Linked DNA regions of Prochlorococcus marinus XMU1411. The protein of the gene in region 1 interacts with the protein of each later gene in a pairwise test. Links are inferred from orthologs where the notes say so. Each region holds a gene or a part of one and is shown in the gene's direction. Other genes may lie near its edges. The genes, in order: def and HA145_RS09220.

Region 1 (15,766 bases):
AATTATCTCCAGCAAGAATGGAGGCCACATACGGAAAACTTTGGGAAACAAATAAAGAGAGTGATTTAGATAAGTATCATGAATTAAGAAAGATAAAACCTTTAGAAAATGGTCTAGAAAAATATGATATTTTCTGCTGGGCAAGCGGTGTTAGATCAAGTCAAACAGAAAATAGAAACAAAATGAAATTCATAGATGTAATTCGTCAAAGACTGTCTTTAAGACCTTTATTAAATTGGACCAATAAAGATATTTTTTATTATATGGAAGAGAATAATTTACCTGCCCATCCACTTTTTATCAAAGGTTATTCTTCTGTAGGAGATTGGCATTCAAGCAGTCCCGATGGTATTAAAATAAAGGGCAGAGATACAAGATTTGGGGGGATAAAACAAGAATGTGGAATACACACAAATAATTAAATTGATCATAGAACAATGATCTCAGATATAAATTTTTTATTAGTAGGCAATAGTAGGCTTCATTGGGCAAAATATTCTAAAAATCAATCTAAATTCTTCCATACCAAAAAAGAGCACAAAGTTCCCGAAAATATAGATCTTGATCAATTAATTTGGGCTTCTGTAGGAAAACTACCAAATTTTTTGCTGAAAAAAGAAAATGAAATAAAAACTAAAGATATTCAGTTGTCAAATCTGCCTGATTATTTTGGAGTTGATAGAGCTCTTGCCTGTATTGCAGCTTTAAAAATTATTGAAAACCCTTTCAAAAAAGATTTACTAATTGCAGATTTTGGAACAATATTATCAATAACAAAATTGAATTCAAATGGATCTATTATTGGAGGTCAACTTCTTCCAGGTTTTCTAACACAATTAAAATCAATGGAACAAAATACAAAAAATCTTAAAGTTCCCAAAAAATATGATATTCCGATCAAAGATTTTTTAATTAATACAGAAGAAGCAATTTTAAAAGGAGTAATCAACTCTCTGACTGGCGTGATTAATAGTTTATTTAATCCCGAAAAGGATATTTTAATATTCTGTGGAGGAGACTCTCAATTACTCACAAAATCTCTAAAGACTCAAAAAGAAAATATTATCAATGCTCCTAATTTAGTTATGGAGGGGATGATAATTCATAACCTGTCCATAAAAAAATTAGCTTAACCCAAGGTCTGCAATTATATGATCAGCCATTATTGCTGCTTTTACCTTTAAATAAATTTTTTCAATGTTACCTTCAGTATCAATTAAAAAAGTATTTCTCATCATTCCCATATATTCTTTTCCCATGAATTTCTTCAATCCATAGCTATCGTAATCAGAAGAAACTTTGAAAGGTTCAGGATCAGTTAAAAGAATAAAAGGTAAATTAAATTTTTCTATAAACTTCTGATGAGAAGATGCATTATCTTTACTAATACCAAGCACAACAATATTATTTTTTTGGAGCAAATCCCAATTCTCTTTAAAATTACATGCTTCTTTAGTACATCCTGGAGTATTATCTTTTGGATAAAAATATAGTATTATTCTTTTACCTTTAAAATCACTAAGAGAAACTTCTTTCTCAAAAGAATCTTTTAATTTAAATTCTGGTGCTTTGTCGCCAACCTTAAGAGCCATTGAAATTATTAAATGAGTATGAATATAAAATACCAAAAATTTGGTTTTATGAGATTAAAGGTGTGCAAGATGTCGCAACTGTAGAAGAAATTAAAACTGCAAAAAACCTAACAAATTCAAGATCAAAGATTTTCTTAGAAACAAGAGCTTATTTGCGACAATCACTTTCAACACTTTTTGATTTAGACCCCCTAGAAATTCCAATTAATGCTCATCCTGGAGAACCTCCAAGTTTACCCTCTGGCATGGGAAATATCAGTTTAAGTCATTGTAAAGATGCCATTACTATAGTCTGGCATAAAAGCAAAATAGGGATTGATATTGAGAGAACAGATAGAGATTTTAACCATATAAAATTTGCAGAAAAATATTTTTTTCATACTAATAAATCAAACCATAATAATTATTTAACAAAAAATATGATATTAAATCAATGGTGTGCTGTTGAAGCGGCTATAAAATGGGATCATGGAAAATTAGCTAAAGACATTAACCATTGGCAATTTTTTGAAAAGCCAAAAGAGTTAATTCATAAGAAGAAAAACATACATTTAAATTATTCACAGATTAACTTCCATAATTGGACTATCGCTTTGGCCTACGAAGAAGAAACTTCTTTTAATCCTGAGATTATTTGTTGTTCAAAAAATTTTTAATTTTCTTTTCTTCTAAGCAGTTCTTCATAATGAGTTTTTTCCCATCCATTATTATTTGGTTCCCATATTTTTAAACCTCTTAAAGATTTAGGAAGATATTCTTGTAAGACCCAATTACCCGGATAATTATGAGGATTTACATAACTATTAGAATTATTTTTTAAATGAAGTGGAACATCAAGAGCATTGGTAGATTTGATTGTTTCAATTGCTTTAAAAATACTTTTCGTGCTATTACTTTTTGGAGAAATAGCTAAATATAAAGAAGCCTGAGTTAAAAAATATAATCCTTCTGGAAAACCAACTCTATCAAAAGCATCACAACAGGATTGTACAACTACTATGGCATTAGGATCAGCTATTCCAATATCTTCACTGGCAGATATAAGTAGTCTTCTAAAAATAAAATTAGGATCTTCACCAGCCTCCAGCATATTCGCAAGCCAGAATAATGTTGCATCTGGATCAGAACCTCTTATGGACTTGATAAAGGCACTTATTACATCGTAGTGATTTTGACCATTTTTATCGTAAACAATATTTTTCTTTTGTATTGCATCCTCTGCTATTGAGAGATTAATGTTGATTTCTTTAGCATCATTTTCAGCAGTTGTTTCTATGGCCATCTCTAACGCATTGATTAATGTCCTTGCATCTCCGCCAGAAAATTTAATTAAATGACTTATAGCATCTTGAGTTAAATAAACCTTTTTTGAATCTTTTTGTTTTGAATAGTGAGTAATGACTTTTTGTATTATTTTCTGCAAATCATTTTCTGCCAAAGGAAGTAATGTGAAAATACGAGACCTGCTAACAAGCGCTTTATTAACAGCAAAGTAAGGGTTTTCAGTTGTAGCACCAATAAAAGTTATAGTTCCATTTTCTATTGAAGGTAATAAAGCATCTTGCTGAACTGATGTAAATCTATGAACCTCATCGATAAATAAAATTGTTTTTCTTTTTGAATTTATTAATCTATCTTTTGCATTAGCGATTTCATTTCTTAATTCTTTAACACTTGATAACACTGCATTTAACTTAATTAATTTTGAGCGCGTATTAAAAGAAATAATTTCAATTAGAGTGGTTTTTCCAACACCTGGAGGGCCAGAAAAAATAAAATTACTAATCTTATCGTTTAATATTGCACTTCTTAAAAGCGAATTCTCATTGAGAATTGGTTGTTGACCAAAAAAATCTTCCAAATTCTTTGGTCTTAATTTATCTGCCAAAGGTGCATTGTTTTCTATTTGAGAATAATTAGTAAATAAATTTTCTGAATGCATATAAATAAAATCAAAAAATCATTACTTTCAATTCTATGTAATTACTGTAGGAGTTTCCATTTGAGTAAGTTTTGAAATATTCAATAAAGCATCTAAGTCATCTATTAGAGGTTTCAAAGCGATCTGAGGATTTAACGAAAGATTCTGTTGAGGATCGAAAAATTTCTCAAAGTAAAGTCTTAATGTTGCACCCTTAGTTCCAGTTCCAGAAAGGCGCACAATTACTCGAGAATTATCATCAAGGACTAATCTTAAACCTTGATTTTCACTTATGGAATTATCAACGGGATCTAAATATGAAAAGTTATCTGCAACTTTAACTAAATGGCCAGCAAAACTATTTCCTTTTAAATTTTCGAGCATAGAAGTTAGATTACCAAAGATTTGATTAGCAATATTTGAAGGAATTGCCTCATAATCATGTCTTGAATAATAATTCCTGCCAAATTGTTTCCAATGATTCTGCATCAAATCACTTACCGAACATTTTTTCTCAGCTAAAACTTGTAACCAATACAAAACTGCCCATAGTCCATCTTTCTCTCTCACATGATTACTACCTGTTCCGAAACTTTCTTCTCCGCATAAAGTAATTAAATTAGAATCTAAAAGATTTCCAAAAAATTTCCAGCCAGTAGGTGTCTCGAAACAAGGTATATTTAATGCTCGAGCGACATTATCAACCGCTGAGCTGGTTGGCATGGATCGTGCGACACCTGTAATACCATCTTTATAACCAGGGACACATTTTGTGTTAGCAGTGATAACTGCAAGGCTATCACTAGGATTTACAAAACATCCACTTCCTAAAACCATATTCCTATCTCCATCTCCATCGCATGCAGCACCAAAACTATAAGATTTTTTATTTAATAACAAATCAGCCAAGTGGGATGCGTAAGTAAGATTTGGATCAGGATGTAAACCTCCAAAATCTTTTAACGGGTTACCATTCATGACACAATCAGGTGTGAGACCCATTTTTTCAACAAAAATATTTTTTGCATATGGACCTGTAACCGCATTCATTGCATCAAAGATTAACGAGAAGTCTTTATTTAAAAAATCACTAATTTGATCAAAGTCAAAAATTTTCTCCATCAAATTAGAATAATCTGTTAACCCATCAATAATTTCTAAGGTAGTTTCGTCGTAATGATAAGTTCCATATTCACTAAAATCAGGTAATTGAATTTTACAAATTTTATAACTAGTTAGTAATTGTGAAGCCTTAAAAATCTTATTAGTAATTATCTCAGGAGCTGGGCCACCATTAGAGATATTCAATTTCACTCCAAAGTCGCCATCAATCCCACCAGGATTATGGCTTGCAGAAAGAATAATTCCACCAATAGCGTTTTCTTTTCTAATTAAATGAGATGTCGCAGGAGTAGATAATAAACCGTATTTTGGAACAATAACCTTTTGAACTTTATGAGCGATGCATATTTGGACAATTTTTTCTATTGCTTCAATATTGCCATATCTGCCATCACCACCAACTACTAACGTTGAACCTTTTAAATCTTCTAATGATTGTAAGATTGCTTCAATAAAAATTTCTAGATAATGTTCTTCCTGAAACTTTAAAGTACTTTTTCTTAATCCAGAGGTACCAGGTTTTTGGTCTAGAAAAGGAGAATTGATATTAATTTCACTAACTTGATTCATATTTTTAAGAAACTTCCAAAAATCTAACTAAATTAATGAGGCATTTCGGAAGTTCTTAACATAGCGATAAACCATAATGAAGAAATTAATAATGCACTAAGAATTCCATAGTTAACACCAAATTTAGAAATTGTAATTGGAACTATTAATGGAAACGTTAATGCACCAAACAATGGAGTAAAAGCTACAATTTTTTTCAGCATTAATTTAATTTATTAAAACCATTCAGTTTCAGCATTATCTTTTTCATTAGTATCGTCAAGTGGTGTAGTTCTGTCAAATTTCATTGATATACTTTTTTCTTGCTCACCAGATACACTAACAGCTTTAATATCATATTTTTGAGTCCCGTCTCTAAATGGAACTTGAATTCTAAAAGTACCATCTGCAGCAAGAGGTACATCTTCTCCACCGATTGTCAGTTTTGCAGAAGGCTCTGTAGCTCCATAAACAATTAATTCAGCATCAGCAACTAGCCAAAAAGATCTATTTTTAACAATTCCGCTTCCAGAATCATTTAAACCTGATGACCATTTACCAGCACCTGAGTCTGTAAGATTATCGTTAAGATTTGTTGAGTTTAAGTTTTCCATAAATTCTTCAGAACCAACTTTTCTTCTGAGAGGAATGTTAGTTGCTGCTTGGTATAACCTTTCATGCATACCATTTAATTCTGAAACAACAGGATTAGAAATATCTGGGATTGACTCAGAAGTAGAATCTAAATTAAAAGGTACAAATTTATCAAGAATTTGCTCAGAAGGATGAGACCCAGGAACATGGCTTATCGAAGAAAATGCCAATGACATCCAGTTAAAACCATATTTGTAACCTAATTCAACTTTATAATCTCTATCTGCAAGTGGGATCGGCAAGTACCACTCAGTACTGTAACTATCAACTGCTATCTCTCTAAGTGTTCCTTGATTCAAGTTGCTTCCTTCAGAACCAGATGCATCAAATAATCTTAAACATAATTTATTGGCTCCCAAAGATTGTGCTTTTTCTCTATCTGCATCAGAAATTTGCCAAAAAACATAAGCCCAATCTGGATCTCGGGGTAGGAAAACTACATTTGTTTTAACTTCTTCACTACTCTTAAAAGCACTGGACTCAGAAGTTTCTTCAGATTGTGACTGAGGAGCTACAGTGTATGTTTTTTTTGTAGATTTTTCTTGATATTTAAGTATTAAATCAACTAAAACGGCTTTTGTTTTGCGACTGTACAGAGGTACCGATAATTTACTTGCTTCTTGACGTAATTGTCTGAGTGTTAGTGAGAGTAATTGATCTTTATTCATGATCCCATCAGCCACTTTAAATTCTCCGTTTTTGTTTGGGATCAGTATGTTCTTTTTTTTTAGGAATTGTGTGTCTTTTTGGCCTGTCGTCAGGATCCTCTGACTACTAAAGAATTTTCAAAATTGATATTTCTCTTCAAAACAGTTGGTATCAAAGCAATTAATTAATTTTTAGATCTTTTTGAAATGTAAATTAATTTTCTTTTTTTTTAAAATTTATTACCTGAATTTGTTAACGACTCAACAAAAATATATTTTTTCTTCGGGATCATTTAAATAAAAAGAGAATTCAGCGTTGTTCAACTAGAAGTACTAAATCATCTATCTCTAAATCCTCAATACTTTTACCTATTTTTTTTGAAAAAGTACTTAATTTTTTGGAAGTAGATTCTAACTGCTCATAAAAAAGATCACTAAATTTTTTATCATCAAATTTTTTGGATTGGTTATCACACCATTCTCTCAGGGGATTTTTATTTTGATATTCCAAACTATTATCTACATTGATAATTTTTAAAATCTGAAGGCAATGAGCGAGAATTCTTAAATGATGTTTCTGCATTATAGGTAGATCAAGATTATCAATTTCTTGAATAGTTTCTACGTTTAATGGGTTAGACAAGGGATCAAGATGATTAGACATTAATTTTTAGTTTTAATAAAGGAAAAAAACTCAATATTGGGGGTATCTTTCGTTAAAGTATATAAAGCTAATTGTAATAAGTTATTTTTGATAACATGGTCAACGAAAATTTAGTTAAAGATGTAGTAAAAGAGCCTTACAAATATGGTTTCGTTACTGATATTGAAACTGAAAAAATAGAAAAGGGATTAAATGAAGATATCATAAAATTAATTTCACAGAAAAAAGAAGAGCCAAAATTTCTTCTTGATTTTAGATTAAAAGCCTTTAAAAAATGGCAAAAAATGAAAGAGCCTGATTGGGCAGCATTAGGATATAAAAAAATTGATTATCAAGATATTATTTATTACTCTGCTCCTAAGCAAAAAGAGAAAATTTCTAGCTTAGATGAAGTTGATCCCAAACTTCTTGAGACTTTTGACAAATTAGGAATTCCCCTCACGGAGCAAAAAAAACTTACAAATGTAGCAGTAGATGCTGTCTTTGATAGTGTTTCTATAGCCACAACTTTTAGAGAAGAACTTGCTGAACATGGAGTTATATTTTGCTCAATTAGTGAAGCAGTAAAAAATCACGCGGATTTGATTGAAAAATATTTAGGTACAGTAGTTCCAGCTAGTGATAATTATTTTGCAGCACTAAATTCTGCAGTTTTTAGTGATGGTTCTTTTGTTTATATCCCAAAAGGTGTTACCTGCCCTATGGATCTATCTTCCTACTTCAGAATTAATAGTGGAGATTCAGGACAATTCGAAAGAACATTAATCATTGCTGAAGAATCAAGTTCTGTAAGTTATCTAGAAGGTTGTACAGCTCCAATGTTTGATACAAATACCCTACATGCAGCAGTTGTAGAGCTTATAGCATTAGACGACGCCTCAATAAAATATTCTACAGTGCAAAATTGGTATGCTGGTGATGAAGAAGGTATTGGCGGAATTTTTAATTTTGTCACCAAGAGAGGAAAATGTTTAGGTAAGAGAAGTAAAATTAGCTGGTCTCAAGTTGAAACAGGGTCTGCAATTACATGGAAATATCCTAGCTGTCTTCTTTTAGGGGAAGAATCTGTAGGAGAATTTTATTCAGTGGCTCTCACCAATAATCTTCAGCAAGCAGATACTGGCACAAAAATGATCCATATTGGTCCTAAGACCAAATCAACTATTGTTAGCAAAGGTATTAGTGCAGGTAACTCAAAAAATAGCTATAGAGGTCTTGTCAAAATGGGAACAAAAGCTACAGGATCAAGAAATTACAGTCAATGTGATTCAATGTTAATAGGGGATCAAGCTTCTGCAAATACATTCCCTTACATAAAATCTCAACAACCCAATTCTGAAATTGAGCATGAAGCAAGCACATGTAGAATCTCAGAAGACCAACTTTTTTATCTCCAAAGCAGAGGTATAGAATTTGAGGAGGCAGTATCTATGATGGTCAGCGGTTTTTGCAGAGATGTATTTAATCAATTACCTATGGAATTTGCTGCTGAAGCAGATAAGTTACTGGCACTTAAACTAGAGGGATCAGTAGGTTAATTAATCAATTTCTAAACTGAAATGCAAAATAAAATGAAAGAATCAGATCCAATTTTAGAAGTTGAAAATCTCTCTGCATCTATTGATAATCTTCCAATTTTAAAAGGAGTTTCACTTACTGTCTATCCTGGAGAAATCCATGCCATTATGGGAAGAAATGGATGTGGCAAAAGTACTCTTTCGAAAATCATTGCAGGACATCCCTCGTATAATATTACAAATGGCTACATAAAATTTTTAGGTGAAAACATCAACTCTCTAGAACCTGAAGAGAGATCTCAATCAGGAATTTTTCTCGGTTTTCAATATCCAATTGAGATTCCAGGTGTAAGTAATCTTGAGTTTCTTAGAGTTTCAACTAACGCTAGAAGGAAATTCCTCAACAAAGAAGAATTGGATACTTTTGATTTTGAAGAATTAGTTAAAGAAAAGTTAGAAATTGTGAAAATGGATCAGGCATTCCTATCAAGGAGTGTAAATCAAGGCTTTTCCGGAGGTGAAAAAAAAAGAAATGAGATACTGCAAATGGCTTTACTTGAGCCTAAGATAGCAATATTAGATGAGACCGATTCTGGTCTTGATATCGATGCTCTAAGAATAGTGGCATCAGGAATTAAAAAAATATCTAATGCACAAACTGGAATTATACTTATTACCCACTATCAAAGATTATTAGATGAAATTAAACCAAATTATGTCCATGTTATGTCAGACGGACAAATCATAAAAACTGGTGAGAGTGATCTAGCTCTAGAGCTTGAGGAAAAAGGGTATGAATGGACTGATAACTTTATAAAAGAGACCTAAACAAATGGAAATTATTGAAAAAATAAAAACCAATAAATCGGATAATAACCTAACAGAAATACAAAAAATCTGTCTTCATAAATTACAATCAAGCCCTCTCCCTAATCCTAAAAGTGAACTATGGAGACTTTCAAATAAATCAAAATTGTCAAACTTTTTAGATTACTCAATTAATGAAAAAGATTCAAAATTTGATATACCATATCCGAAAAATTCTCAAAGTACTATTAGATTAATAATTGGTGAGAATTGCCAAACTAAATTAATAGAGAAAAATTATTCAATACAGAAATTAAGTGAGGATGAATTACAAAAATATATCAAGGAACAGATATCTTTTTTTAAGCAAAACGAAAATTGGAGTGACTTACTAAATCTGTCTTTAAGTTGTAAAAATAATATTTTGGGATTAAAAATAAATGGATCAAAAATTCCTCCTATTGAAATTTTTAGTCATGCATCAAGTAATTCTTTAAACGCAAAAACCCTCGTAATATTTTTAGAAAAGAATTGTGATGTTGAATTATTACAAGTAAATCTTGGTAAAGAAAACTCTTCATTATCTCAATCAACTTTCTTTTGCTTGAAAGAAAATAGTTCAGTAAATCATGGTGTTGTTTCTTACGGTGAAAACAGTTCCAATCTATTAAATTCTCTCAATGTAATTCAACAAAAAAATAGTGTATACAACTTAGGATCTTTACATTTCAAATTCAATTACGCGAGATTTGAAATTAGTATTAAACAATCTGCGGGCAACGCTAAAACAAATATCAAAGGTATGCAAATAACAAAAAAAGATGAGCAAATTTCAACTTATACAAAAATAGAATTTAATGGCCCAAATGGATTTCTAGATCAAATTAATAAATCACTTGCTGATGATAAATCACATGCAATATTTGAAGGTTCAATAATAGTTCCGAAAATTGCCCAGAGAACTGATGCTTCCCAATTAAGCAGAAATTTACTTTTATCAAATCTCGCACAAATAGATACCAAACCTCAATTAGAAATAATTGCTGATGATGTCAAATGCAAGCATGGGGCTACAATTTCGCAACTAAATGAAGAAGAACTTTTTTATATGCGAACAAGAGGAATCACATTAACAGAAGCAAGTAAACTACAATTAAGTTCTTACTTTCAAGAAATAATTTCATTTATTCCCATTTCAAAAGATAAATGGGATTTGCTTGATAAACTTTTAAATGAGAATTAATGGAAACGATTCAAAATTTTCCTGAAATAACTAAGAAAGACTTTCCTCTTTTAAATAAGACCTTAAAAAGTAATGAGCAAATTATTTATTTAGACCATGCTGCAACCACACAAAAACCAGTACAAGTCTTAAAAAAAATTGATGAATATTACAAAAACTTTAATGCTAATGTACATAGAGGTGCACATCAATTAAGTGCTAAAGCAACAGAAGCATTTGAAAATGCACGATATTTAATTAGCAAATATATAAAAGCGAATTCAGCAAAAGAAATTATTTTTACAAGAAATGCTACTGAGGCAATCAATCTAGTAGCTAGATCATGGGGCGAATATTCATTAAAAGAAAATGATGAAATTCTCTTGTCAATAATGGAGCATCATAGCAATATTGTTCCATGGCAAATGGTTGCAGCAAAAAATAAATGCAAATTAAAATTTATAGGTATAGATAAAGATGGGAAATTAGATATAGACGACTTTAAATCAAAACTAACATCTAGAACTAAGCTTGTTAGCATAGTACATGTTAGTAACACTTTAGGTTGCTGTAATCCAATCAAAGAAATAACTAAATTAGCTAAACAAAAAGGTTCTTTAGTATTAATAGATGCATGCCAAAGTTTAGCCCATCAAAAACTGGATGTGATTGATCTTAATATAGATTTTTTAGCTGGATCAGGACATAAGCTATGCGGTCCTACAGGTATTGGTTTCCTCTGGTCAAGAAAAGAAATCCTAGAAAAAATTCCTCCTCTCTTTGGAGGTGGGGAAATGATTCAAGATGTTTTTGAAGAGACAAGTACTTGGGCAGAGCTACCACACAAATTTGAAGCTGGAACTCCAGCCATTGCAGAAGCAATAGGTCTTGCAGAAGCAATTAATTATATTAACAATATTGGATTGAATGAAATTCATGAATATGAAAAGACTATTACTAAATATTTATTTGAAAAATTAAATCAAATAGAAAATATTGAAATCATAGGTCCATCGCCTGAGATAGATCCAGACAGAGCCTCACTTGCCACTTTTTATATAAAAAATATACATTCAAATGATATTGCTGAAATTCTTGATTCAAAAGGAATTTGCATCAGAAGTGGTCACCATTGCTGTCAACCTCTTCACAGATACATTGGAATTAAATCAACAGCTAGAATCAGCATGAATTTCACAACCAATAAGGAAGAAATTGATATGTTTATAGAACAATTAAAAGATACTATTGATTTTCTAAAAATCAATTCTTAAATATTTAAAGCATTTTTTAAAAATTCCTGAGATTTTTGCATTACTACTTCTTTATTTTCAATATTTCTAAAACCATGCCCTTCATTATCAAAAAAAATAACTTCTGAATATTTATTATTCTGAATCAAAATCTCTTTAATTTTTAAAGTTTGTTTATAAGAAATAACTGCATCCTTTTTTCCATGAAACAATAAGATAGGTTTTTTTATTTTGTTAATATGATTTATCGGTGATCTATTTATATAATCATCATGATTTTTTGCATAATTTCCTACCAAAGAATTTAAATAATCTTTTTCAAACCTATGAGTGTTGTAATACATATCCTTCAAATCAATAACAGGATATTTACAAATTGCTGCTGTAAAAATAGACCCATATAATAAACAATTAAGTGCAGTTAACCCACCAGCACTATTGCCAAAAATTACTACTTTTTCACTATCAACTTGATTTGATTTAATCAATTCAAGAGCTAGTGCTTTGCAATCATAAGAATCAACAATACCCCATTTATAGTTCAACCTCTCTCTATATGCTTTGCCAAATCCTGATGATCCTCCATAATTAACTTCAGCAACAAAAAATCCCTTCGACGTCCAATATTGAACTTCAGAATTATATGATCCATCAAAACATGAAGTCGGTCCGCTATGTGCTCTAACAAGGAGCGGTGGCTTTCTAAAATTGTCGAAAAGCGGCCTATAAAGAAAAGAATGAGTAGATTGGGCCTCAAAACCTTTAAACCAAAATGTTACAGGTTTTGAACAATCTTTTATATGTTCAAAAAATATCTGCTCAGAAAAATTTGATAAAACTTTTTGTGCAAAATCAATTTCAAATACAATTCCCAAAAAATCAGATCCATAACCTTTTAAAAGAACTTTTTCCCGGAAAACACTGAAATCACCTATTGAGGTAAAAGGAGTAGAAAATTCTTTAACAAATTCAAGATCTTTATATTGTTCCACTATTAAACTATTTTCTTTTTTTGCTATACAAAATAAATTTTTTATTGTCCCTGAAAAGAATGTTATTCCAGTTACCCATTGCGGTGATCCATATTCAATCAAATTTCTCTGTACTCTTTTCTTAATAACAATATTCTCAATTTTACTAACATCTAAAAACAATAAGTTCCACCATCCAGAACTATCTTCAGAGCATACTAAAAGTGTTTCACTTATCCAATAGGGTTGAAAAAAAGAAACGTTTTTTTTGAAATTTATCAGCTTATTTGAGAATTTTCTTATTTTTTGTATCTCGCCATCTAAATCTATTTGAGCAAAAAACAGCTCATTTTTCTCCCAGGGCATATATGGAGAATCCCACTCTATCCAAGAAAGTAAGTTAGCAGATTTATTAGAAGATAATTCTCCAGCAAAATTTTTAAATTTTTTTATTAGATGAATATCTTGTTTAGTTTTTTTTAAATTTAATGAAAATAAATAATCTCTATTATTTATTTCGCAAATTCCATACAAAAAAAATTTTTCAGAAATGACAAATGAAGAATCAAAATTTCCATCAATTGATTTAGATAGTTGACTAGGTTCTTGAACTGAAACGAGATATTTATTTTGGCTTCTATAATTTGATGCTGCCTCTCTAAAAATTTGAAACCATACTGCCTTTGTAATCTGATCTATCCATATCAAATAAAAATTATTATTAAAATCTATACATTTATAAGATTTACCACCATATCCATGAAAATTATTTTTAATATTATATTTTTTACTTGTTAATTTCTGGGGAAACGCTTCTTTGTCATTAAATGGTCTTGCAAAAATTGCATTTTCATTTTGACCTTCACCAACAACATCAATCCAAAAAATTGTATCCCTAATAATAGTTAATTCCTTAAAAGCTTTTTTAGATTCTGTTTTACTAACTCTTAGCTTATCATCATTACTCATTTAAAAATTATAAAGAACGTAAATTAAAGTGCTAGTATTTTTATAGCTAAACTCTTAATTAAAAACTTTTTTAACGTGGCTAACCATTTTTCACAACTTGCAAAAAAGTCAAAAACAATTGGGAGCGCGGAAAAAATTGCAAAAGAACAAACAGGTAAGCCATCTCTAGACATTTATAAACTTGGTGATGATGTATTAAGACAAAATTCCAAAAGAATAACTAAGGTTGATGAATCGATTAGAAAACTTGCTAGAGAAATGCTTCAAAGCATGTATGCAGCTAAAGGAATTGGACTTGCTGCACCTCAAATTGGTATCAATAAAGAGCTTCTTGTCATAGATGTAAATTTTGAAGATTCAGCAGCAGAACCTCTAATATTAATCAATCCAGAAATTACAGACTTTGGAACAACCCTTAATTCATACGAAGAAGGCTGCTTAAGTATACCTGGCGTATATTTGAATGTAGTAAGACCATCAACTATAAAATTAAAATTTAGAGATGAAATGGGGAGACCACGTAAAATGAAAGCAGATGGACTTCTGGCGAGGTGTATTCAACACGAAATGGATCACTTAAACGGAATATTATTTGTTGATAGAGTTACATCAAAAGATGATTTGAACAAAGAACTTATAAAGGAAGGGTTCAACGAAAAAGACGTAATTTCTATTAATTAATCTAATGACTGAAACTACAATATTTCAAAAAATAATTAATAAAGAAATACCCTGCGATAAGCTTTATGAAGATGAGTTTTGTATTGCTTTTAATGATATCCAAGCACAAGCACCAGTACATTTTTTAGTGATCCCAAAAAAGCCAATTATTAGTTTATTAGATTGTATTGAAGGAGATGCAAATTTATTAGGGCATTTAATGTTTGTTGGTAGTAAAATAGCTAAATCAAAAAATTTAACTAATTGGAGAACAGTAATTAATACTGGAGCTGAATCCGGACAAACAGTTTTTCATTTGCATATTCATTTTTTATCTGGAAGAAAAATGAATTGGCCCCCAGGTTAAAACTCTCGAAAGAAATGTTTTTGGGTTATAAATAAGTAAAAACAAAATGAATACTCCAGATTCCTTAAATACTGAATCCAAAAATTTATTCAATTTAATCTCAAAAAATTGGGAAGATCTAGACGATTCACTCAAAACTAAGTTAATAAAAATTTGGAAAGTTTTAACTTATAAATGGCAATTACAAATTTTATTTAATTTACCTTTCCTTTTATGGTGGTTATTAGATAAATCATTTCCAAAAGTTCATGAATTTGATGCAACAATTTTGAATTACTTAAATTTACCTGACTGGGTACTTTCATTTATTGGCTTTGGTCAATAGACTTCTAAAAGTTATAATTTATTTTATAAAATTTGTCGAGTAATGAATAAAGCAGTTAAAAATAAATCCAAAATACTTTACCAATTACAAAAATTAAGGAAACTATCTCAGCCATTTTTTCTTCCCATTGACCAATGTAATGGATTTCAATTCATATGGCTTTTGATTTCTCTTTTATTTTGTGTTGGTGGAGTAGTACTTGTTGGCCTTACAGGAATAATCAGTTTTTTTGAAAGCTTTCAACCAATTTTTCTTGAAAAGTATTTCGGAGGTGTAGTAAGTACTGTCAATTCAATTTGGGCTGGTAGCTGGGGATTGCTTTTCTCTGCCTTATTTCTGATTGGATCAGGCAGCTTTTTTAGTTTAAGACGTCAATTAAAAAACCGTAGATGGTTACATTGGTTATTCCTTGCAATAATTGTATTAATGCTTTTAGCTGTAAACGGAATAAACGCAGGAATAGGATTTATAGCAAGAGATTTAACAAATGCTTTGGTAGAAAAACAAGAAGATGGGTTTTATCGTA
Region 2 (15,599 bases), on another replicon or contig:
ATTTGTTTACTATTAATAAATTAAATGATGATTTATGGCTTTTGAGAGGAGGAGGCTTCGGTCATGGTGTAGGTTTATCTCAGTCAGGAGCAATTGAAATGGCTAAATTAGGTTTCTCTTATGAACAAATATTGAATCATTACTATCGAGATGCAAAACTAAAAAAAATTGAGATATTGTCTCAATGAAAGTTAAGTAATTAAAAATTTACTTTTATGAGTAAGGGTTTTTATAAAAATCGAAGATTAAAGTCGTTTATATTTCTTGGTGCTTGTTTTTTAGTAGCTTTTATTCCTCATGCTTACAATATCGCAAGTTTCTTTTACCTTATATTGACGCTTTCCTTTGTGATTGTTCTCTATGGATTAATAGTTATTTCTAGAAATTTTAAAAGGAACTACCTTTTAAATACTGTAAGCAGAAGACTTAGCAATAAAGAGTTACCTGTGCTTGATATTTTAGTCGCAGCAAGAGATGAGGAGAATGTTATAGCAAGACTAGTTGAAAGATTATTTAGTTTAGATTATCCAACAAATAAATTAAATATTTACATAATCGATGATGGCAGTTCTGATAAGACGCCTTTAATTTTAGATCGATTATCTAGACAATATGACCAGTTAAAAGTCGTAACTCGTTCTCCAAATGCAGGAGGAGGAAAGTCAGGAGCTTTGAATTATGCCTTGAAATTTACTTATGGGGAATGGTTATTAGTTTTGGATGCTGATGCTGAATTAAAACAAGATTCTTTGATAAGGTTATTTAGTTTTGTAAAAGAGGGTGATTGGTCTGCAGTTCAACTAAGAAAATCAGTAACTAATGAAAGTAAGAATTTTTTAACTTCTTGTCAGTCAATGGAGATGGCTATGGATGCAATCTTTCAATATGGAAGATTATCAGTTGCTGGAGTTTCTGAATTAAGGGGAAATGGCCAATTAATTAAGAAAGAAACATTATTGGCATGTGGTTCTTTTAATGAAGATACAGTTACAGATGATCTTGATTTGAGTTTAAGATTATTATTATCAAAATCTAGAATTGGAATCTTATGGGATCCTCCAGTCATGGAGGAGGCAGTTGAGAATTTAAATGCTTTATTAGCGCAAAGACAAAGATGGGCAGAGGGGGGTTTGCAAAGATTCTTTGATTATGGAGATCAATTATTCACTAATAAAATTGATTATTTGCAGAAATTTGATTTAACTTACTTTTTTATCTTGCAATATGCACTACCAATCATTTCTATTTTTGATTTAGTTTTCAGTATTGCTTTATTAGATTCACCAATTTACTGGCCTATTTCATTAACAGCTTTTACGTTATCTGGAATTGCTTTTTGGTACGGTTCTTCTTGTAAAAGCGAAGTCCCTGTATTGAAAAAAAGAAATTTTTTGATGGTATTTGTATCAGTTTTTTATTTATCACATTGGTTTTTAGTCATCCCTTGGGTAACAATAAAGATGTCTATTTTTCCCAAAAAGATACTCTGGAGAAAAACTCTTCATACTGGAGTTTAATTTATTCATCAAGGTCTATAATTTCTCCATTAAAGAAATTTGCTAAGTTTTTTGAACTATCATCATAAGTTTCCTCGTTAGATATTTTTGTTGAAGAATTAGTTTTTGTTTCTATTTTGTTTCTTGTTTTCAAATTCTTTACTTCATTTTTGATTATTTCTGGAGTCTTTGTTTGGTTACTTTTATTTAATTGTTTGGTTGAAAAATTAAGTATTATTCCATTTCCAAATATCTTTTTTACAGTATTTTCAATTATCACTTTTCTGCTTTTTATCATATTTTCCCAGTTCGGAGATAATGCAATTGTGATTTTTTCCGAATCAATACTTTCAAGTTCGGCTTGTTGCGAAAGTAACATTCTGGTTGATGGTAACTCTACTTTAGAAAGAATTAATTCCCATTTATCTTTTAAATTATTTGATTCAGGATAATTTTGATTATTTTCAGAAATATCTTCAATACTTTCTTTTTCAAGAACTTCAAATTTTTCTAATTTTCCGTCTTTTTTTTCGATCAATTCCTCTCGAGTTATCTCTTTTTTGATACTTGGTTTTTGAATTGCATTAGAAATATTTTCTTTATTAAAACTTGCAATGTTTTTTCTACTTTCATGCTTTACCTCATGCATATTATTTTTACTTTCTTGCTTATTTTCAAAACTATTTATCTCTTGGTTACCTAGAAGGCCAGTTAAATGTATTTCAAACCAAAGCCTTGGGTTATCACTTGTTTTGATTTGATATTCAATATTTCTCAGATTATTATGCCAATTAATTATTGTAGATTTATTTATTGTTTTTGAGAGTTTATTCAATTCATCTCGAAATTCATCAGATGTATAGTAAAGATCTGAATATTTATTATTTGTAGTGTGTAATAGTAGATCTCTTGTTATATTAAATAGTCCGATAATTATTTGAAGAGGTTCGTTTCCGGCATCATATAATTTGTTGCATGTGATAATTAATGACTCTGGATTATTCTCAGCCAATGATTTGATCAGATTTGTTAATTCACTTTCTGATACTTCTCCTAGGAGGTTCTGGATATTATTAATTGTTATCCCTTCTGGTAAAAGATTCAATTGTTCAAGGAGGCTTTGTGCATCTCTCATACCTCCATTAGATCTTTTTGCAATCATTTTTAACGCCTGAACTTCGTATTCAATAGATTCTTTTTCCGCGATTTCTGATAAATGTTGAAAAATATCACTAGGGCTTATTCTTCTAAAATCAAACTTTTGGCATCTACTTTTTATTGTATTTAATACTCTCTCAGGATTTGTGGTCGCAAGGATAAATACAACTCTTGAGGGCGGTTCTTCAATAGTTTTTAGTAAAGCATTTGAAGCTGCCGTTGAAAGCATATGACATTCATCAATAACGTATACTTTCCATCTCGCTTGAGTAGGTGCAAATCTCGCTCTTTCTATAATTTCTCTTATATTTTCTACTCCTGTATTTGATGCTGCATCAATCTCGATAATATCTAAAGCGGCCCCATCTGTAATTTGTCTACATAAGTCACATTTACAACAAGGAGTTGTCGTAGGTTGCTCGAATGACTGGCAATTTAGAGATTTTGCAAATATTCTTGCACTTGATGTTTTTCCAGTGCCTCTTGGGCCATTAAAAAGATATGCAGGAGCAATTTTTTTTGTTAATAGTGCTTGTTTGAGTGTAATGGATATAAATTTTTGCCCAACCAGTTCGTCTAAGTTGTTTGGTCTATATTTTTGATGAAAAGGCTTATGTATATTTGGCATTTATTCTTCATAAATTAGAATAGTTAAGGATTTAGTTACAACTATTAAACTCTAATGTTTAGGCAGACTCTTTAATGATTCTTTTTGATCCTGAAGGTAGTTTAACAATTTTAGATGAGAATAATTTATCCACCATATTTTTGGTAATTGTGAATTCTTTTACATTTTGTTCTGAAGGGAGTGTATACATTATGTCAAGCATTAGTTCCTCAATTATTGATCTTAATGCCCTTGCACCTGTTTTTCTTTTAAATGCTTCATCAGCTATTGCCTCAACAGAATCTGGCTCAAATTTTAATTCAACATTATCCATACTTAATAAAGTTTTGAATTGCTTTACTAGGGCATCTCTTGGTTGAGTCAGAATAGATTCTAAAGTTTCTTTTGTCAGACGATCTAATACAGCGCAAACTGGGATTCTTCCAATAAATTCTGGAATCAGTCCATATTTAACTAAATCATCTAGCTCTAAATTTTTTAGAGCATCTCTTGAATCTTCTATTTTTTTGGTATTAACTTTGTTTTGATCTGAATTAGTGGTAAATCCTATGGAGTGTTTGCCCATACGCTTTTGAACGATATCCTCTAAACCTATAAAGGCTCCTCCGCAGATAAATAAAATTTGACTCGTGTCAATTTGTATACAGTCATGATAAGGATGTTTTCTGCCGCCCTGAGGTGGAACATTAGCTATTGTTCCTTCAAGCATTTTTAATAATGCTTGCTGTACTCCTTCACCAGAGACATCTCTAGTAATTGAAGGATTCTCGCTTTTTCTTGCAATTTTATCTATTTCATCTATGTAAATAATTCCTTTTTGAGCTAGTTCTACATTCATTTCAGATTTTTGTAAAAGTCTTAAAAGTATGTTTTCAACATCTTCCCCAACATATCCAGCTTCTGTCAAAGTCGTTGCATCTGCTACTGCAAAAGGAACATCAAGAAACTCAGCTAAAGTTTGAGCTAATAGTGTTTTTCCACTTCCAGTAGGGCCGATGAGTAAAATATTTGATTTTTGTAATTTCGTTGCTTGTGAATCTGTTGAATTACTATTTTTACTTTCCTCTTTAACTTTCCAAGCTAATCTTTTGTAGTGGTTGTATACGGCTACTGATAATATTTTTTTTGCAGATTCTTGTCCAACAACTTGATTATCTAAAAAACTTTTTATTTCTAATGGCTTAGGGATTGAGGTTAATTCTAAAGGAATAGATTTTTTTGGATTTTCAGTTGGTAATTTCTTTTTTACGTACGGAGAGTTGTTTGTGTTCGTTTGATTATCAAGTAGTTCTTCATCAAGAATTTCATTACAAAGGTCTATGCACTCATCACAGATATAGACACCAGGACCAGCTATAAGCTTTCTGACTTGGTCTTGTGATTTCCCGCAAAATGAACATTTAAGATGGGCGTCGAATTTAGCCATCGATTATCAAGTTTTAATGTGAAAGGTGTTGAATATTCCCTATTCACTAGCATTGCTCATAAATATCGATTCGTCATCATATTCTTAAAAATTCAATGCCCCTTGTCACTTTTTGATAACTTTATCGATTAATCCATATTCGACTGCTTCTGAAGGAGATAAGAAGTAATCTCTTTCTGTATCTTCATTAATTTTTTCTAAAGGTTGTCCAGTATGTTCTGCTAAAAGCGAGTTTAATGTTTTTTTTAGAAAAAGTATTTCTTTAGCTTGAATTTCAATTTCTACTGCTTGACCCTGAGCACCTCCAAGAGGCTGATGAATCATTATTCTAGAATTAGGCAAAGCTAATCTTTTTCCCTGTGCTCCTCCAGAAAGTAGAAATGCCCCCATACTTGCAGCTACCCCAAAGCATATTGTTACTACATCAGGGGATATTTGTTGCATTGTATCGTATATAGCCATTCCTGCAGTTACTGAGCCTCCTGGAGAATTGATATATATTTGTATGTCTTTTTCAGGATCTTCAGCTTCAAGAAATAATAATTGTGCAACGAGAGAGTCAGATACTTGATCATTAATTCCAGTACCTAAAAAAATTATTCTCTCCCTTAATAGTCTTGAATAAATATCAAAAGCTCTTTCTCCTCTGCCAGATTGTTCTATAACGGTAGGCACAGCGGCACCAGTTTTATTAATACTTTCGTAAGAACTTATTGAGCTTTGGATTAAATGTTTTTTTTCTGAGTTCACAAAATAATTTTCGTCTTATAGATAATTTAAGGGGTTTTTGTTTAATTAGTAGGAAATTTCATAAATTATTTTTTTTCTTTTTTATTTTGAGTTTTTGTCGCTTTTGATGCTTTTGTAGCTTTTGTCGCAGTTTTTGTGGTTTTGATAGCTTTAGAAGTTTTTGTACTTTTCTCTTTTACTGTGGAATTTTCTTCAAGCCAAATTATTAATTTTTCTTTGAGTAAATCGTTACTTATTACTTCTATCAATTTTTTAATATCTATTTGTTTTGAAGATTTAGAGATTTCATCTTCATAATCTTTCATTTTTAAATCAATTTCATCTTTCTCAACTTTTATGTTTTCTTTTTCTGCTAATGCTTTAAGAGCTAAATTTCTTTGCACATTTTTTTCAGCCTGAGGCCTTGTGGACTCAGCTAATGACTTCACTAATTCCGGAGTAAAAGTAGATTTAACATCAAGACCTTGTTGAGCAAATCTTTGAGCAGTTTGTTCAATATTGTTTCTCACTTCTATATCAATCATAGATTTTGGAATTTCAGTAACCAATTCGTTTGTTAAGGCATCTAATAAAGCTTCAATTTTGATATCTTTTTGAGTTTTTTCAAAATTGTCTTTAAGTTGCTTTTCAATATCTTTCTTTAGCTCTTTTAATGATTCTTTGTTACCAGACTGTTTTGCAAAATCGTCATTAAGTTCAGGTAATTCTTTTTCTTTAAGATCCTTAAGATTGACTTCAAAGATCGCCTCTTTGCCTCTTGAATCCTCATGAGAATAATCTTCAGGAAATTTAAGGTTAAGTGTTTTACTATCACCAATTTTCATCTTTACGATTCCCTCAACGAAACCGGGAATCATTTTGTTCTTTTCTAACTCAAGATCCATTGATTCACTTGTCCCACCATCAATCTCTTTGCCAGAATCTTTATATTTTCCTTTGAAACTAACTACAGCAATATCTCCTAATTTTGCTGCTCTATTAGTTACTGGAATAATATTTGCAAACTGATTTCTAGATTTCTCTAGCGCTTCATCTACTGACTTAGGATCAAACTTTGTTTTTGAGATTTCAACACTAAGTCCTTTGGATTTTTTTAGTTTTAATTCGGGGGCAACATCAGTTTGAAGAGTAACCTTTAGTGTTTTTTCAGGACTAAACTTTGCGAGTAAAGTTTCAAATCCATCTACCAATTCTGGCTCACTTAGTGGTTCTATAGATTTAATTTTTAATGCTTCTTGCCATGATTTATCAATAATTTTCTCTAGAGCAGAAGCATGTAATTGTGTGATGCCAATTCTTTGGATTAAGACTTGTTTAGGAATTTTGCCAAGTCTAAATCCAGGAATTTTAGCCGAACGACTGATATTACTGATTGTCTCATTTACGCACGTTTTGCATGTCTCAGATGGTATTTCTAATTCAAATGAAATTCTACTTTGAGGTAGAGGAGTTGTTTTGACTATTAATGCTTCTTTAGCCATTTTTTGTGATTATTACTAAAAGCCGAATCTTAATTATTTCACATTATGTGATTTCCTTGAAAGTTATTTTTTTGATAAAGTAAAAAAAAATAGTCAATCTATTTATAAAAATCATTTGAAAGTGTGAGACAATCTCCGTTTTTGCCTGATAGGCCATTAAAAGTTGCTGTTTTAGGATCTTCAGGTGCTGTGGGATCTGAAATACTTAAAATTCTCGAAGAACGGGATTTCCCAATATCAGAATTGGTATTGCTTTCATCAGAGCGTTCAGAAGGAAAAAAAATTATTTGGAAAGATGAAGAATTAGTTACAAAAAAGACAACTAAGGAAGAATTTTTGAATCTTGATTTAGTTTTAGCTTCAGCTGGTGGAAGTATTTCAAAAAAATGGTTTTCTACCATTATGGAACAAAACGCTTTATTGATAGATAATTCAAGTGCATTTAGGTTAGATCAGAATGTACCTCTTATAGTTCCTGAAGTTAATGCTAGTGATGTACTTAAACATGATGGGGTAATAGCTAATCCAAACTGCACTACCATTTTGTTGACATTAGTTTTAGCTCCGTTAAATAAACTTTCGGCTATTAAAAGAGTTGTTGTCTCAACATATCAATCTGTAAGTGGTGCAGGGCAATTGGCGATGGAGGAACTAAAACTTTTAACTGAACACTATCTTCAGGGTAATCCTCAAAAAAGTAAAGTTTTGCCATACTCACTAGCTTTTAATTTGTTTTTACATAATTCACCCATGCTTGCAAATAATTATTGCGAAGAAGAGATGAAAATGGTTAATGAGACCAGGAAAATATTAAATATTGCTGATTTAAAGCTCTCTGCTACATGTGTTCGAGTCCCAGTACTTAGAGCACATTCTGAATCGCTCAATATTGAATTTGCTAGAGTAGTTGAGCCTAAAGATGCTCTTGAAGAATTAAATAAATCTCCTGGAATTGAAATTATTGAGGATTACAAAAATAATAGATTTCCCATGCCAAATGACGTTATGGGAAGGGATAATGTTGCTGTTGGCAGGCTAAGAACTGATATAAGTCAGCCTAATGGATTAGAATTATGGCTATGTGGAGATCAAATAAGAAAAGGAGCAGCTCTTAATGCTGTTCAAATAGCTGAGTTATTAATTCCAAAAAAATGATTGCAGAGAAAACTGAGTGTAATAATCCACTATTTGGAAGAATATTGACTGCAATGGTTACTCCATTTACTAAAAATGGAGATGTAGATTATGAACTAGCTATAAAACTTTCAAATTATCTTTTTGAGAACGGTTCCGATGGAATTGTGTTGTGCGGTACTACTGGAGAATCTCCTACTCTTTCATGGGCGGAACAGCATGATTTATTTATTGCGGTAAAAGGATCTTTGGATGCAAGCTGTAAAGTAATAGTTGGCACTGGTAGTAATTGTACAAGTGAGGCTGTGGAGGCTACAAAAAAAGCCTACGACTCTGGTGCCGATGGTGCTTTGGTCGTTGTTCCTTATTACAATAAGCCGCCTCAAGAAGGCCTTTATAAACATTTTAGTTCTATTGCTAAATCTGCGAAGGATTTGCCTCTTATGCTCTACAACATTCCTGGAAGGACAGGATGCAATTTATTACCTGATACTGTGAAGAAACTTATGGATTTTTCAAATATTCTCAGTATTAAAGCTGCAAGCGGTAGAATAGAAGAAGTAACAGAACTAAGAGCTATTTGTGGCTCCAAACTCTCTGTATATAGTGGCGACGATTCATTGTTGCTTCCAATGTTATCTGTAGGTGCTGTAGGAGTAGTAAGTGTTGCAAGTCATTTAGTTGGATTGCAATTGAAAGAGATGATTCATTCCTTTCAAAGTGGAGAGATTTCTAATGCTCTTGCTATTCATGAAAAACTTCAGCCTCTTTTTAAAGCACTCTTTATGACAACTAATCCAATCCCAATTAAGGCTGCTTTGGAACTATCGGGATGGGATGTAGGTAAACCTAGAAGTCCTTTGTCACCATTAACCAATGACATGAAAAAGCAACTATCTTTTATCCTGAAATCCCTACAATAGGGATTATATTTAACTTGATAATTAAATTTAAATAAACCTTATTTGATTACAAGCAGGCCTTCATAAATTTCAAAATTATGCAATCAAGTACAAATTCAAATGTAAATAGATCTACTCATGATTCATCTAGATCTAAAAGTAATACGCCAGCTCTGCGAGTAATACCTCTTGGAGGACTTCATGAAATAGGAAAAAACACTTGTGTTTTTGAATATGGTGATGAATTGATGCTTGTTGATGCTGGCCTAGCTTTCCCATCTGATGGTATGCATGGCGTTAACGTTGTTATGCCAGATACAACTTTTTTAAAAGAAAATCAAAGAAGAATAAAAGGAATGATTGTCACTCATGGTCATGAAGATCATATTGGGGGTATTTCTCATCATCTAAAGCATTTTAATATTCCGATTATTTATGGCCCAAGATTAGCAATGTCAATGCTTAGAGGGAAAATGGATGAAGCAGGGGTATCTGATAGAACAACTATACAGACAGTAAATCCAAGAGATGTTGTAAAAGTGGGACAACATTTTTCTGTTGAATTTATTCGAAATACCCATTCTATTTGTGATAGTTTTTCTTTAGCAGTTACAACACCTGTTGGCACAATTATTTTCACGGGAGATTTTAAGTTTGATCATATGCCAGTAGATGGAGAGCAATTTGATATTGAAAGGATGGTGCATTACGGAGAGAAGGGCGTTTTATGCATGTTCAGTGATTCGACTAATGCTGAAGTTCCAGGTTTTTGTCCTTCTGAGAAGACTATCTATCCCTCTTTAGAAAAACATATTGCGGAGGCAAAAGAACGAGTTATCCTTACCACTTTTGCTAGTTCTGTTCATAGAGTGACAATGATCCTAGAGTTGGCCATGAAACATGGAAGAAAGGTCGGTTTGTTAGGTAGATCGATGATAAATGTTATTGCTAAGGCGAGAGATATTGGTTACATGAAATGCCCAGATGATTTGTTTGTTCCTATCAAGCAAATTAGAGATTTGCCAGATAGAGAGACCTTATTATTAATGACTGGAAGTCAAGGTGAACCCCTAGCAGCGTTAAGCAGAATATCTCGTGGTGAACATCAGCATGTTCGTCTTAAGACTACTGATACTGTAATATTTTCAGCCAGTCCAATTCCTGGTAATACTATTTCTGTTGTTAATACAATAGATAGATTAATGAAACTCGGAGCAAAGGTTGTTTATGGAAAGGGTGAGAATATTCATGTTTCTGGTCATGGTTTTCAAGAAGATCAAAAGTTAATGTTGGCACTTGCAAAACCTAAATTTTTTGTCCCTGTTCATGGAGAACATAGAATGCTTGTTTGTCATGGGAAGAGTGCACAAACTATGGGGGTTCCAAAGGACAATATTTTAATTATTGAAAATGGAGATGTAGTTGAGTTAACACCTAATTCTATTCAAAAAGGTGATCCTGTAAAAGCTGGTGTTGAACTCCTTGATAACTCACGAAATGGGATAGTAGATGCTCGAGTATTAAAGGAAAGACAACAATTAGCCGGGGATGGTGTAGTAACTGTTTTAGCTCCTATTAGTACAGATGGGAAGATGGTTGCTCCTCCCAGAGTTAATTTAAGAGGAGTTGTTACTACTGCAGAGCCAAGAAAAATGTCTATGTGGACAGAACGAGAAATAAGCTGGGTTTTAGAAAATAGATGGAAACAATTATCCAGACAAACTGGGCCTAATAATTTTGAAGTAGATTGGATTGGTGTACAAAGAGAAATTGAAAATGGTTTATCGAGAAGAATGAGAAGAGAATTACAAGTTGAGCCACTTATTTTGTGTTTAGTTCAACCTGCTCCAAGTGGAACTCGTGCTTATATTCCAAAGATTACCGAAGAGCAAAATTTTTCTAATAGAAATAAAAATAATAATAATTTCCATAAGAAATCACAAAATAATCATCCAAATAGATCAAATAACCCACAAAATAACCAAAAAACTCCAAAAGTTTCACAGAATCCATCAGCTGAGACTCCTACAGAAGATTCATTTGAAGGTAGAACAAGAAGAAGAAGATCTGCTGTCACATCTTAACTTTTTCAAAATTTATATAGTTTTTATTCCAAACAATTTTTAAAAACTCTTGCAAGTTAATTTCACCTTTATTTTTTTCATAAATTGAAGCTGCTAATTTTGCTAGATTTTTAGAACTATATTGCTTTGCAGATATTTCTTTTAAAAATTTATTTAAGATTGTGCACCTCGCTTCAATACACATATTATTTAAGAGATTTCTATTGATACCTTTTACATCTTTACAATAAAGGTATGCTAGTTCACTAAGATCATTACGTTCATTATTGTAGTTGCTCATTTTTTGGGAAAAATTATTTATCCTTTCAGAACAACCTGGATAAATAACCTCTAAAGCAGGAATAATTTTTTTTCTAACTAAATTTCTTTTTAATTTAAGATCTGTATTTGTAGGATCTTCCCAGAATGGGATTTTCATATCATTACAAATTTGTTTTGTATCTTCTCTACTGAAAATTAATATTGGTCTTATTAAAAAAATTTGCTTTTCAAGTACTCTTTTGCTCTCAATATTACTCAGACCTGCAAAATTACTCCCTCGAGATAAATTAAGGATAAATGTTTCTGCATTATCACTACTCGTGTGACCAGTTAACAAATAAATATTATGTTTTTGCTGGTTCTTATTTAATAAAGTTTTGGCCCGTTCACATAAATTTTTATATCTCCATTCTCGTGCTTTTTCTTCTGAAGAAATATTTTCTTTATTTGCTTGATCAAAATAGAATGAAATATTTTTATCTTCGCAATAACTTTTTAATTCACGAGCATAGACTGAGGATTTTTCGTGCCACTGATGATCACCATGCCAAACACTAATAGACCAATTATGAATTTTTTTTAGGTCATTAATTAGGGTCAATAAGACCATCGAGTCTTGTCCCCCTGAAACACTTATTAAAATATTCGATCCTTTGGGAATTAATATGTTTTTGCTAAGAATCTCTTTATGAAGCTTATGATGCCACGATGACCAATTTTTCTGAGTTAATTTTTTATCAGACATTTTGTGTTGCTCAGATAATATTTTTTAAAAAATGCACCGTTTTACTAAAACAATGTCACAATCGGGTAATAAATTCATCAAGTAAATGAGTCTGATTAATCTTTTGCCACAAAAAATCAAAGAAGAGTTAAGAAGCAAATCCTTACTCAAAGTTATTTCAGGATTAAATAATTTCGATGCTCAATCGGTGAAAAGAATTGTTGAGGCTGCTTCATTGGGAGGTGCAGATCTTGTCGATATTGCTTGTAAACCTGAACTTGTTGATTTAGCACTTAAGAATTCAACACTACCCGTTTGTGTTAGTTCAGTTGTGCCTCGATCTTTTCAAGATTCTGTAAAAGCAGGAGCATCATTAATTGAGATTGGAAATTACGATACTTTTTATGAAAAAGGGATTAATTTTTCAGATAAAAAAGTTTTAAACATTACAAAAGAGACGAGAGATTTATTGCCTAATGTTCCTTTATCAGTAACTGTTCCTCATACTATGCCTATTGATAAACAAGTTGATCTTGCTGTGAAGCTAGTAGAAGAAGGTGTTGATATTATTCAAACAGAAGGTGGCACCAGTTCTACTCCTTACTCTCCAGGAATTCAAGGCTTTTTTGAAAAATCAGTACCAACTCTTGCAGCTACCTATGCTATTCATCAAGAATTTAAGAAACAATTCCTGAATATACCAATCATGAGTGCCTCTGGATTAAGCCAAGTGACTTGTCCATTAGCAATATCCTCTGGAGCCTCAGCTGTTGGCGTTGGATCTGTAGTTAATAAATTAGATGATTTAATATCAATGATTGCTGTTATAAGAGGCCTAAAAGAATCTTTGAAGAATTCAATAATCGGAGAAAAAATTTCCTAGTATAGCAATATCCTTTAGCTATTAGCTTGATGAACAACTATAAGCTTCAAGCTCCTTACGAACCAAATGGAGATCAACCTGAGGCTATTAAAAAATTAGTTAAAGGCGTTAATAATGGTAAAGAGTTTCAGACTCTTTTAGGAGCTACTGGAACTGGTAAAACATTTACCATTGCGAATGTAATTCAACAAACAGGAAGACCAGCACTTGTATTAGCCCATAACAAAACGTTAGCAGCACAACTATGTAATGAATTAAGGGAATTTTTCCCAAAAAATGCTGTAGAGTATTTCATTTCTTACTACGATTATTATCAACCTGAAGCCTATGTCCCTGTAAGTGATACTTACATAGCAAAAACTGCTTCAATTAATGAAGAGATAGATATGCTCAGGCATTCTGCAACACGCTCCTTGTTTGAGAGAAAAGATGTAATTGTAGTAGCATCTATAAGTTGCATTTATGGTCTGGGTATACCAAGTGAATATTTAAAAGCTGCAGTTAAATTTCAAGTTGGAAAATCTATCAATCTACGTTCTTCTTTAAGATCTCTTGTTGAAAATCAATATACTAGAAATGATATTGAAATTACTAGAGGTAGATTCAGAATTAAAGGCGATGTTTTAGAAATTGGTCCAGCCTATGAAGATAGATTAATAAGAATCGAATTATTTGGTGATGAAGTCGAGGCTATTCGATATGTTGACCCTACTACTGGAGAAATACTTGAAAGTTTAGAACAAGTAAGTGTTTACCCTGCGAAGCATTTTGTTACTCCAAAAGAAAGACTTGAGAGTGCAATCAGTGCAATTAAAAGTGAATTAAAAACTCAACTCGATAAATTTACATACGAAGGAAAATTATTAGAGGCTCAACGTTTAGAACAACGCACAAAATATGATTTAGAAATGCTTAAAGAGGTTGGCTATTGTAATGGGGTTGAGAATTATGCTCGTCATTTATCAGGTAGGGAGGAAGGTTCACCTCCAGAATGCTTAATAGATTACTTTCCTGATGATTGGTTGTTAGTAGTCGATGAGAGTCATGTAACATGTCCTCAACTTCATGCGATGTACAACGGTGATCAATCTAGAAAAAAAGTTTTAATAGATCATGGTTTTAGACTGCCAAGTGCTGCAGATAATAGACCTTTAAAATGTGAAGAGTTTTGGGAAAAATCAAAACAGACATTATTTATAAGTGCAACTCCCGGTCAATGGGAATTAGATCAATGTGATGGTGAATTTATTGAGCAAGTTATAAGACCAACTGGGGTATTAGACCCTGTAATTGATGTAAGACCTAGTGAGGGCCAAATAGAAGATCTTTTATCTGAAATAAGAATTAGAGCTGAAAAAAATCAAAGAGTGCTAGTGACAACGCTTACTAAGAGAATGGCTGAAGATCTAACTGATTTTTTATCTGAAAATAAAGTAAGAGTTAGATATTTGCATTCCGAAATTCATTCAATTGAAAGAATTGAAATTATTCAAGACCTTAGAATGGGCGAATATGATGTTTTGGTAGGAGTTAATTTATTAAGAGAGGGACTTGATCTTCCTGAAGTATCCTTAGTTGCCATTTTAGATGCTGATAAAGAAGGTTTTCTGAGAGCAGAAAGGTCATTAATTCAAACAATAGGAAGAGCTGCAAGACATGTTGAAGGTGTTGCCTTGCTATATGCAGATAACTTCACAGATTCAATGAAAAAAGCAATATCTGAAACTGAAAGAAGAAGAACTATTCAAGAAAAATATAACCAAGTCAATGGTATTACTCCAAAACCTGCAGGCAAAAAAATCGAAAATTCAATATTATCTTTTCTAGAACTTTCCAGAAAATTAGATGCTGGTGGTTTATCTAAAGATTTAATAAATATTGTCAATAACAAAACTGACTCAATTCTAAATTCCAGTGATAACCAATGTTTGCTAGAAGAATTGCCTGACTTAATAGAAAAGTTAGAAATTAAAATGAAAGATGCTGCAAAAGATTTAAATTTTGAAGAAGCAGCAAATTTGCGGGATAGAATCAAAAAATTAAGACAAAAATTGGCAAGAAATAATTAAAAAGAACTTATTTTTCTAATTCGAAATGATTATGAATTGCATTTACTGCTTTGTCACAATCTTTTTCTAAGACAATACATGAAGTTCTGATTTCACTAGTAGCGATCATTTCAATATTGATATTTTGATCAGCCAATGCTCTAAATATTTTTCCAGCTGTTCCAACCTTAAATGCCATTCCTGCTCCAACAGTACTTACTTTGGCTATAGCAGGGCCATCTGCAATGTATGATCCGGGTAATTTTTTTGTTAAAGCCTCAAAAACTAAGTTAGCTTTTTCTCTATCTTGTTTATTCATTGTAAGACTAATATCCTTAGTTTTTAAAGAGGAAATTCTTTCAGACTGCACGATCGTATCGAAAATTAAATTATTTTCAGCTAATGCTAAGCATATCGATGCTGCTACACCTGGACGATCAGGCAGTTTTCGAAAACTTACTTGAACTTGATTTTTATCTAATGCAATTCCTCTTACTTCAGGTTGATCTTGTTTTTCGTTGATTGGATTAACAAATATTTGTGTATCAGATAATTTAAATTTCTCAGCAACAAATCTAATAGCTTTTGGAATATTATTAATTTCAATTACGCAGCTGACTTTAA

Evidence for each region.
Region 2: the proteins of def (region 1) and HA145_RS09220 interact in binary tests that used the Escherichia coli proteins (3 or more experiments, as listed by UniProt). The link is inferred for Prochlorococcus marinus XMU1411 from one-to-one orthologs.

Annotation. Positions count from the first base shown.
Region 1 is NZ_JAAORI010000002.1:2,345-18,110, reverse strand. The notes cover bases 12,774-15,766. They hold def (peptide deformylase), read left to right. Parts: upstream 12,774-13,963; coding sequence 13,964-14,569; downstream 14,570-15,766. Other genes in these bases: HA145_RS00395 (ABC transporter ATP-binding protein/permease), read left to right, coding at 15,283-15,766; HA145_RS00400 (hypothetical protein), read left to right, coding at 14,962-15,240; HA145_RS00405 (histidine triad nucleotide-binding protein), read left to right, coding at 14,574-14,915; HA145_RS00415 (alpha/beta hydrolase family protein), read right to left, coding at 12,774-13,888. Outside these bases: HA145_RS00480 (phosphoadenylyl-sulfate reductase), read left to right, coding at 1-422; HA145_RS00475 (type III pantothenate kinase), read left to right, coding at 438-1,133; bcp (thioredoxin-dependent thiol peroxidase), read right to left, coding at 1,125-1,592; HA145_RS00465 (4'-phosphopantetheinyl transferase family protein), read left to right, coding at 1,592-2,248; HA145_RS00460 (AAA family ATPase), read right to left, coding at 2,245-3,534; HA145_RS00455 (alpha-D-glucose phosphate-specific phosphoglucomutase), read right to left, coding at 3,568-5,205; HA145_RS00450 (hypothetical protein), read right to left, coding at 5,238-5,408; HA145_RS00445 (DUF4912 domain-containing protein), read right to left, coding at 5,421-6,521; HA145_RS00440 (hypothetical protein), read right to left, coding at 6,796-7,149; Fe-S cluster assembly protein SufB, read left to right, coding at 7,245-8,687; Fe-S cluster assembly ATPase SufC, read left to right, coding at 8,709-9,494; HA145_RS00425 (SufD family Fe-S cluster assembly protein), read left to right, coding at 9,499-10,716; HA145_RS00420 (aminotransferase class V-fold PLP-dependent enzyme), read left to right, coding at 10,716-11,969; more of HA145_RS00415, read right to left, coding at 11,966-12,773. UniProt on the Escherichia coli protein: Removes the formyl group from the N-terminal Met of newly synthesized proteins. Requires at least a dipeptide for an efficient rate of reaction. N-terminal L-methionine is a prerequisite for activity but the enzyme has broad specificity at other positions.
Region 2 is NZ_JAAORI010000006.1:114,855-130,453, reverse strand. Bases 6,253-9,078 are described here. They hold HA145_RS09220 (aspartate-semialdehyde dehydrogenase), read left to right. Parts: upstream 6,253-7,062; coding sequence 7,063-8,094; downstream 8,095-9,078. Other genes in these bases: HA145_RS09210 (ribonuclease J), read left to right, coding at 9,074-9,078; dapA (4-hydroxy-tetrahydrodipicolinate synthase), read left to right, coding at 8,091-8,996; tig (trigger factor), read right to left, coding at 6,253-6,939. Outside these bases: HA145_RS09250 (SpoIID/LytB domain-containing protein), read left to right, coding at 1-188; HA145_RS09245 (glycosyltransferase family 2 protein), read left to right, coding at 216-1,517; HA145_RS09240 (DNA polymerase III subunit gamma/tau), read right to left, coding at 1,519-3,282; ATP-dependent protease ATP-binding subunit ClpX, read right to left, coding at 3,341-4,708; ATP-dependent Clp endopeptidase proteolytic subunit ClpP, read right to left, coding at 4,814-5,434; more of tig, read right to left, coding at 5,524-6,252; more of HA145_RS09210, read left to right, coding at 9,079-11,059; tRNA lysidine(34) synthetase TilS, read right to left, coding at 11,049-12,065; HA145_RS09200 (DUF561 domain-containing protein), read left to right, coding at 12,151-12,927; excinuclease ABC subunit UvrB, read left to right, coding at 12,957-14,996; HA145_RS09190 (aspartate kinase), read right to left, coding at 15,004-15,599.